DNA from 2 places in the Planococcus sp. BI3 genome. Region 1 is predicted to be linked to the other one. Evidence: a T-box and tRNA genes for the amino acid it is inferred to sense, from the RefSeq annotation. Region 1 holds a T-box; the other holds one or more tRNA genes.
The links. A T-box is a leader RNA that pairs with one kind of tRNA and senses whether it is charged. The one in region 1 lies ahead of alaS (alanine--tRNA ligase), so its partner is inferred to be a tRNA-Ala.
Positions count from the first base shown of each region.

Region 2: it has a tRNA-Ala gene. The T-box ahead of alaS (alanine--tRNA ligase) is inferred to sense a tRNA for this amino acid. The anticodon was not compared.

Region 1 covers NZ_CM155266.1:1,038,062-1,042,373, reverse strand. Annotated here, with positions in the region: gene recD2 (SF1B family DNA helicase RecD2) at 1-1,498, shown strand, start outside; T-box leader at 1,994-2,203, shown strand; gene alaS (alanine--tRNA ligase) at 2,246-4,312, shown strand, end outside.
Region 2 covers NZ_CM155266.1:1,306,254-1,310,565, forward strand. Annotated here, with positions in the region: gene AC1MEO_RS06560 (1,4-dihydroxy-2-naphthoate polyprenyltransferase) at 1-298, shown strand, start outside; gene AC1MEO_RS06565 (DMT family transporter) at 430-1,398, shown strand; tRNA gene AC1MEO_RS06570 (tRNA-Glu) at 1,413-1,484, opposite strand; tRNA gene AC1MEO_RS06575 (tRNA-Ser) at 1,491-1,581, opposite strand; tRNA gene AC1MEO_RS06580 (tRNA-Asn) at 1,586-1,660, opposite strand; tRNA gene AC1MEO_RS06585 (tRNA-Ile) at 1,662-1,738, opposite strand; tRNA gene AC1MEO_RS06590 (tRNA-Gly) at 1,753-1,826, opposite strand; tRNA gene AC1MEO_RS06595 (tRNA-Phe) at 1,832-1,907, opposite strand; tRNA gene AC1MEO_RS06600 (tRNA-Asp) at 1,925-2,000, opposite strand; tRNA gene AC1MEO_RS06605 (tRNA-Met) at 2,004-2,080, opposite strand; tRNA gene AC1MEO_RS06610 (tRNA-Ser) at 2,147-2,239, opposite strand; tRNA gene AC1MEO_RS06615 (tRNA-Ile) at 2,255-2,331, opposite strand; tRNA gene AC1MEO_RS06620 (tRNA-Met) at 2,340-2,413, opposite strand; tRNA gene AC1MEO_RS06625 (tRNA-Ala) at 2,434-2,509, opposite strand; tRNA gene AC1MEO_RS06630 (tRNA-Pro) at 2,516-2,592, opposite strand; tRNA gene AC1MEO_RS06635 (tRNA-Arg) at 2,620-2,696, opposite strand; tRNA gene AC1MEO_RS06640 (tRNA-Leu) at 2,726-2,814, opposite strand; tRNA gene AC1MEO_RS06645 (tRNA-Gly) at 2,844-2,918, opposite strand; tRNA gene AC1MEO_RS06650 (tRNA-Leu) at 2,924-3,008, opposite strand; tRNA gene AC1MEO_RS06655 (tRNA-Lys) at 3,030-3,105, opposite strand; tRNA gene AC1MEO_RS06660 (tRNA-Thr) at 3,117-3,192, opposite strand; tRNA gene AC1MEO_RS06665 (tRNA-Val) at 3,206-3,281, opposite strand; rRNA gene rrf (5S ribosomal RNA) at 3,292-3,407, opposite strand; rRNA gene AC1MEO_RS06675 (23S ribosomal RNA) at 3,542-4,312, opposite strand, start outside.

The sequences.
Region 1 (4,312 bases):
CACGAAATTGGAAACCTTGCTGGCGGAACAGGCAACCCGCACGAAGTTCCCGAGTTCTGAAGTCCGCAAAGCGCTTGGGGATGCAGAAGAACGGCTGGGTGTCAGCTATGCGGAAACGCAGGTCGATGCTATTGAAAACAGCATCAATTCATCCGTCATGATCTTGACGGGCGGTCCCGGTACCGGCAAGACGACGGTCGTACGCGGACTGGTTGAAATTTATGCTGAGCTGCACGGCTTGTCGCTGGATCCGAAAGAATACGCCAAGAAAAAAGAGCCGTTTCCGATCATCCTGGCAGCACCGACAGGACGCGCAGCCAAGCGTCTGAGTGAATCAACCGGTTTGCCGGCGATGACCATCCACCGGCTGCTTGGTTTCAACGGCCAGGAAAAAGACGAAGAAACGGAAAAGGAAATCGAAGGCAAGCTGATCATCATCGATGAAATGTCGATGGTCGATACCTGGCTCGCGCACCAGCTCCTAAAAGCGGTGCCGGAAGATGCCCAGCTGATTTTCGTCGGAGACCAGGACCAATTGCCGCCGGTCGGTCCGGGACAGGTGCTGCGGGATCTGCTCGAATCAAAACGGATCCCCACTGTGGAATTGACCGAAATCTACCGGCAGTCTTCGGGCTCTTCAATCATCGAACTGGCCCACCAAATGAAAAAGGGCCAATTGCCGGATGACATCACAGCGAAAACAGCAGACCGTTCATTCATCAAAGCAGGAATCGACCAAATTCCATCCGTAGTGGAAAAAGTCGTCAAGAGCGCCTTGTCAAAAGGCCACTCCATCAAAGATATCCAAGTGCTGGCGCCGATGTACAAAGGGCCGGCAGGAATCGATGCCTTGAACCGGCTGATCCAGGAAATGGTCAACCCGAATCCGGACGGCAAACGCAAAGAGCTGGTGTTCGGTGACATCACTTACCGCATCGGCGACAAGATTCTCCAGCTCGTCAACCAGCCGGAAAGCAATGTCTTCAACGGCGACATGGGCGAAGTCGTGGCGATCCTCAAAGCCAAAGAAACGGTCGAAAAACAGGATATGCTGGTGGCGTCTTTTGATGGCATCGAAGTGACCTACGAACGCAGCGACTTGAACCAGCTGACGCTTGCCTATTGCTGCTCGATCCACAAATCGCAGGGCTCCGAGTTTTCGACCGTCATCATGCCGGTGGTCCGCGGCTATATGAAAATGCTGCGGCGCAATTTGCTCTACACGGGCATCACCCGCAGCAAGGATTTCCTCATCCTGTGCGGCGACCCGAGCGTTTTCCGCTACGGCGTCGAACGCACAGACGACGCGCAGCGGATGACGACTTTGAAAAACCGCCTGGCGGTCGCAGCAGAAGAACCGAAAACCGAACAGCAAACGCAGCAAAAAGCGGAAGCGGAGCAAAGCGGCCCCGTCAGCCTGACCAATGAAAATGTCCATGCGATCCACCCGATGATCGGCATGGAAGGCATCACGCCACAGAAGTTTATGGAAGCTTGATTTCTTATAGGCACTATAGAATTTATTGTTGAGCTTAAGAAATAGCTCCAGGCGGATGCTTTCCAAGAGATGAACCAAAGATAATTTGGTGCACCTCTTTGCGACGAAGGAGCAGGGTTTTGCCACTCGTCAGATTTAAAAGTAGTAGCCGCCTTCCACTTTTTCTTTAAAGGTAATGCAAAACAGAAGTGGTAAAATTAAATGATAGTTGACTAGCTGATCTGAAAAGATTTAAGAGGAAGATGAGTTTTATTATTAACATGCCACTTATAGGTTATGGAGCAAAACAGCTGAGACTCCCGCGGGAGCAGTGCAACGACATATAAGAAATCCACTCGGGCGTTTAGCCCGAGTTAGTTCGGCGCAAGCCCGTAGGAAAGCGAAGTTGTTTTGTGGAATAACCAAACACTATGTGAACTGAACACGGGCACAATAAAAAAGTCCATCTATTGACATCACCCTAAGCTTTTTCTATAATTCAAATTAGACTGATAGACAAACACATTGATGGAGACAGTATAAAATCGCATCCGGACAGAAACAGGGCCCCTGGCTGAAAGGCCCTGACGAGATCAGATTTTAGAAAGCTACTCCGGAGTGCAGCTAATCCCTGCCGTTGAACCGCGTTAAGGTGTTCGAGAGACACGGAGCTTCATGGTCCGTGTAACTAGGGTGGTACCGCGAAATAAAGCCTTCGTCCCTTTTTTGGGATGGGGGCTTTTTTATTATGCTGAGGAGGAAAAACAGATGAAAAATTTGAAAGCTGAAGACATCAGACAAATGTACCTCGATTTCTTTAAAGAAAAAGGCCATGACCAGGAGCCGAGCGCACCGCTCGTACCTTTTGAAGATCCGTCACTGCTATGGATCAACAGCGGCGTGGCGACTTTGAAGAAATATTTTGACGGCCGTGTCATTCCTGAAAATCCACGGATCGTCAACGCACAAAAATCAATCCGTACGAATGATATTGAAAATGTCGGCAAAACGGCACGCCACCATACGTTCTTTGAAATGCTCGGAAATTTCTCCATCGGTGAATACTTCAAGACCGAAGCGATCCATTGGGCTTGGGAATTCCTGACTGATGACAAATGGATCGGCTTTGATGCCGATAAATTGTCGGTGACGATCCATCCGGAAGATGAAGAAGCTTATGCAATCTGGTTGAACGAAGTCGGCGTGCCGGCTGAGCGCATCATCCGCCTGGAAGGCAACTTCTGGGATATCGGGGAAGGCCCAAGTGGACCGAACTCTGAAATCTTCTATGACCGCGGCGAAAGCTACGGCAACGACATGAACGACCCTGAATTGTACCCGGGCGGCGAAAACGACCGTTACCTGGAAATCTGGAACTTGGTCTTTTCACAGTTCAACCACAATCCGGACCATACGTATACGCCGCTTCCAAAACAGAACATCGATACGGGCATGGGCTTGGAACGCATGGCTTCTGTTGTGCAAGACGTCCCGACCAACTTCGATACCGATCTGTTCATTCCGATCATCCGGAAAACCGAAGAGATTTCGGGTAAGAAATACGGTGAAGATGCTGATATGGACATGGCGTTCAAAGTGATCGCCGACCATATCCGCACCGTGGCATTTGCGATCGGAGACGGAGCGCTTCCGTCGAATGAAGGCCGCGGCTACGTGTTGCGCCGCCTGCTGCGCCGTGCTGTCCGTTATGCGAAGAAGCTGGGCGTCGAGAAACCGTTCCTGTTCGAATTGGTGCCGGTTGTCGGCGACATCATGAAAAACTTCTACCCGGAAGTCAACGACAAGCAGGACTTTATTATCCGTGTCATGAAACTCGAAGAAGAACGTTTCCACGAAACACTTCATGACGGATTGGCAATTTTGGCATCCGTCGTGGAAAAACAAAAAGCGGCTGGGCAATCGGAAATTCCAGGTGAAGATGCATTCCGCCTGTATGATACGTATGGCTTCCCAGTGGAGTTGACAGAGGAATACGCAGAAGAAGAAGGCATGGCAATCGACCATAAAGGCTTTGAATCAGCAATGCAGGCTCAACGTAACCGTGCGAGAAATGCGCGCCAGAATGTCAATTCGATGCAGACGCAATCTGAAGTGCTGGGCGATATCAAAGCAGCGAGCGAGTTTATCGGCTATAGCGATACGGTATCGGACGCTAATGTTTTATTCATCATCAAAGACGGTGAACTTGCGGACAGCGCGCATGAAGGAGAAGAAGTCCAGGTCATCCTGGATCAGACGCCATTCTATGCAGAAAGCGGCGGGCAGATTGCAGACCGCGGCACGATGAGCAACGATTTGGTCCAAGTAGCTGTGCTGGATGTCAAAAAAGCGCCGAATGGCCAGAACCTGCATTCCGTACGCGTAGAAACCGGTGAATTGACGAAAGCGGCTGTCCACGCGCAAGTGGATGCATCCCAGCGCCGCCATACGGTGAAAAACCATACGGCGACACACCTATTGCATCAGGCTCTCAAAGATGTTCTGGGTACGCACGTCAACCAGGCAGGGTCTTATGTAGGTCCGGACCGTCTGCGTTTCGACTTTTCCCATTTTGGCCAAGTGACAAAAGAGGAATTGGAGATCATCGAACAGAACGTCAACGAAAAAGTTTGGGAAGGCATTGCAGTCCAGACCGGCTACCACAACCTGCAGGAAGCCAAGGACATGGGCGCGATGGCCTTGTTCGGCGAGAAATACGGAGATGTTGTCCGTGTCGTTGAAATCGGCGGCTATTCACTGGAGCTATGCGGTGGTGTCCATGTGGCCAATACGTCTGAAATCGGCTTGTTCAAAATCGTTTCAGAAGGCGGCATT
Region 2 (4,312 bases), 270 kb from region 1:
GGAAAGCGGCCGTAAAACGCTAGCGATTTTAGTCAGAAGACCGGCAGCCGTCAACATTTTGATGTCTTTCTTCATCCTGGCCTATGCATGGATTGTTGTGCTAGTCATTGCAGGAATGCTGACGCCTTGGGCTTTACTGGTCTTCCTAAGCGTTTTAAAACCCATCAAAGTTGTTCAGATATTTAAACGCTATACTGAACCTTTAAAAGTAATGCCTGCGATGAAAGATACAGGAAAAACAAATACCTTTGTCGCTTTCTTACTCGGGATTGGTTTATTGCTTGATTATCTTCTATAACAAAATACAGACAAAAAGGGATTCCCACGGGAAATCCCTTTTTGTCTGTCAAAATAACACTTTCAAGAAGTCATAAGCATGCGATATAGTAGATAGATAATTTACATGCTTTCATCACAGGAGGTTAAAAAGTGAAACCCATCGTCATCGGCATTTTCGCCGCATTTTTCTTTGCCTTTACTTTTGTACTGAACGCCGCCATGGAGGCTGGCGGTGGAAGCTGGATTTGGAGCGCTTCCCTCCGCTACTTCTTCATGATTCCCTTTTTGCTGATCATTGTTCTGTCCCGTAAGAACCTGAAGCCCTTATTACAGGAAATGAACAAAAATAAAAGAGCTTGGATAGTATGGAGCTTTGTCGGATTTGGTTTATTCTACGCACCCCTCTGTTTTGCCGCTGCCTATTCTCCAGGCTGGCTGATTGCAGGAACATGGCAAATCACTATTATTGCGGGTACTTTGCTTGCCCCACTATTTTTAATTACCATACATAGCAAAAAAGAAATAGTGCAGATACGAGGGAAAATCCCATTAAGAGGCTTGTTGATCTCTTCTATCATATTGGCTGGCATCAGTCTCATGCAGCTACAACATATAGTAAACGACGTTTCTTTAACAACTTTATGGTTGGGTTTTATTCCCGTTGTCATCGCTGCTATCGCATATCCACTCGGCAACAGAAAAATGATGGATATCTGCGGAGGCAGACTGGATGCCTACCAGCGGGTTTTAGGGATGACGTTAGCAAGTCTGCCTTTTTGGCTGGTGCTATCGTTATATGGCTTGATTACTGCCGGTTATCCTACTGCTTCGCAAAGTCTTCAAACCTTAATTGTCGCAATCAGTTCAGGCGTTATCGCCACCGTACTTTTCTTTAAAGCAACGGATTTGGTTAGAGGAAACATGCAAAAGTTAGGCGCCGTGGAAGCCACACAATCGATGGAAGTTTTGTTTGCCTTAGCAGGAGAAATCCTTTTTTTATCTATTGCCCTTCCTTCAGGCTTATCGTTATTCGGTATACTACTGGTGATGCTTGGAATGATACTCCACAGTTACATTTCCAGCAAAACGAAAAAAAGTGTCATGCAATTAAATGCATGACACTTTTTTTATAATGACCCCTACGGGATTCGAACCCGTGTTACCGCCGTGAAAGGGCGGTGTCTTAACCGCTTGACCAAGGGGCCTAATACTGGCGGAGAAGGAGGGATTTGAACCCTCGCGCCGGTTGCCCGACCTACACCCTTAGCAGGGGCGCCTCTTCAGCCACTTGAGTACTTCCCCAGTATGGCTCCGAAGGTAGGACTCGAACCTACGACCATCGCATTAACAGTGCGGTGCTCTACCACTGAGCTACTTCGGAATGGTGGGCCTAAATGGACTCGAACCATCGACCTCACGCTTATCAGGCGTGCGCTCTAACCAGCTGAGCTATAGGCCCATATGTATAAAATATGGAGCGGGTGGGGGGAATCGAACCCCCATCATCAGCTTGGAAGGCTGAGGTTTTACCACTAAACTACACCCGCAAAAATGGTGGGTCAGGACGGAATCGAACCGCCGACACTTAGAGCTTCAATCTAATGCTCTACCGACTGAGCTACTGACCCACTTTGTTACATAAAAATGGCGGTCCCGACCGGGATCGAACCGGCGATCTCCTGCGTGACAGGCAGGCATGTTAACCGCTACACCACGGGACCATTTGGTTGCGGGGGCAGGATTTGAACCTGCGACCTTTGGGTTATGAGCCCAACGAGCTACCGAACTGCTCCACCCCGCGACAATAATATAGTTAGTGATTTCTAACAAGATCTTTAAAATAAATTGTCCACACATTTTAAGAATATGGAGGAGGAAGAGGGATTCGAACCCCCGCGGGATTTGACTCCCCTGTCGGTTTTCAAGACCGATCCCTTCAGCCAAACTTGGGTATTCCTCCGTGATAATAGATAAATGGTGGACCTTGCAGGACTCGAACCTGCGACCGGACGGTTATGAGCCGTCTGCTCTAACCAACTGAGCTAAAGGTCCTAAAAAAGTGGCGGCAGAGGGAGTCGAACCCACGACCTTACGGGTATGAACCGTACGCTCTAGCCAGCTGAGCTACGCCGCCAGGATCTTTAATATTATAGTTGGTGGAGCCTAGCGGGATCGAACCGCTGACCTCCTGCGTGCAAGGCAGGCGCTCTCCCAGCTGAGCTAAGGCCCCATTGTTTGGTCGGGAAGACAGGATTCGAACCTGCGACCCCTTGGTCCCAAACCAAGTGCTCTACCAAGCTGAGCTACTTCCCGAACTTGAGTTGCTGAGTGTAAAAAATATGGTGCGCCCGAGAGGACTCGAACCTCTAACCGCTTGATTCGTAGTCAAGTACTCTATCCAATTGAGCTACGGGCGCATAAAAAGTATTCATTTGGTTTGCATAAATGGTGCCGAGGACCGGAATCGAACCGGTACGGTAGTCACCTACCGCAGGATTTTAAGTCCTGTGCGTCTGCCAGTTCCGCCACCCCGGCTAAGGGTCGGCATAGTGTGCAAAAAAAATTGGAGCGGAAGACGAGGTTCGAACTCGCGACCTCCACCTTGGCAAGGTGGCGTTCTACCACTGAACTACTTCCGCAAAAATGGTGCGGGTGAAGGGAGTCGAACCCCCACGCCCGAAGGCGCTAGATCCTAAGTCTAGTGCGTCTGCCAGTTCCGCCACACCCGCGTGGCAATTATGAAATTAAAATGGTGAGCCATGAAGGATTCGAACCTTCGACCCTCTGATTAAAAGTCAGATGCTCTACCAGCTGAGCTAATGGCTCATTTGCATGAGTGGTGCCGGAGAAAGGACTTGAACCCTCAACCTACTGATTACAAGTCAGTTGCTCTACCAGTTGAGCTACTCCGGCGAAAGAGAAAAAATGGTGGAGGATGACGGGATCGAACCGCCGACCCTCTGCTTGTAAGGCAGATGCTCTCCCAGCTGAGCTAATCCTCCGATATGTATTGCCCAGCGACGCCCTACTCTCACAGGGGGAGACCCCCAACTACCATCGGCGCAAAAGAGCTTAACTGCCGTGTTCGGGATGGGAACGGGTGTGGCCTCTTTGCCATCATCACTGGACTATTTGATTTTGAAAGACAAGATTCATTATACCATGCTAAGTGGTTTTTTCAAGCTTTTTTTCCAAAAACTTTTCTTGTTCCTTCAAAACTGGATACACGACATTGATTCCATGCAAGAATCCGTACGGTTGTTTGGTTAAGTCCTCGATCGATTAGTATTCGTCAGCTGCACGTGTCGCCACGCTTCCACCTCGAACCTATCTACCTCATCGTCTTTGAGGGATCTTACTTGCTTGCGCAATGGGAAATCTCATCTTGAGGGGGGCTTCGTGCTTAGATGCTTTCAGCACTTATCCCGGCCACACATAGCTACCCAGCGATGCCCTTGGCAGAACAACTGGTACACCAGCGGTGTGTCCATCCCGGTCCTCTCGTACTAAGGACAGCTCCTCTCAAATTTCCTGCGCCCGCGACGGATAGGGACCGAACTGTCTCACGACGTTCTGAACCCAGCTCGCGTACCGCTTTAATGGGCGAACAGCCCAACCCTTGGGACCGACTACAGCCCCAGGATGCGATGAGCCGACATCGAGGTGCCAAACCTCCCCGTCGATGTGGACTCTTGGGGGAGATAAGCCTGTTATCCCCGGGGTAGCTTTTATCCGTTGAGCGATGGCCCTTCCATGCGGAACCACCGGATCACTAAGCCCGTCTTTCGACCCTGCTCGACCTGTACGTCTCGCAGTCAAGCTCCCTTCTGCCTTTACACTCTGCGAATGATTTCCAACCATTCTGAGGGAACCTTTGGGCGCCTCCGTTACTCTTTAGGAGGCGACCGCCCCAGTCAAACTGCCCGCCTGACACTGTCTCCCACCCCGATCAGGGGTGTGGGTTAGAATTTCAATACAACCAGGGTAGTATCCCACTGACGCCTCCCCCGAAGCTGGCGCTCCGGGCTCAAAG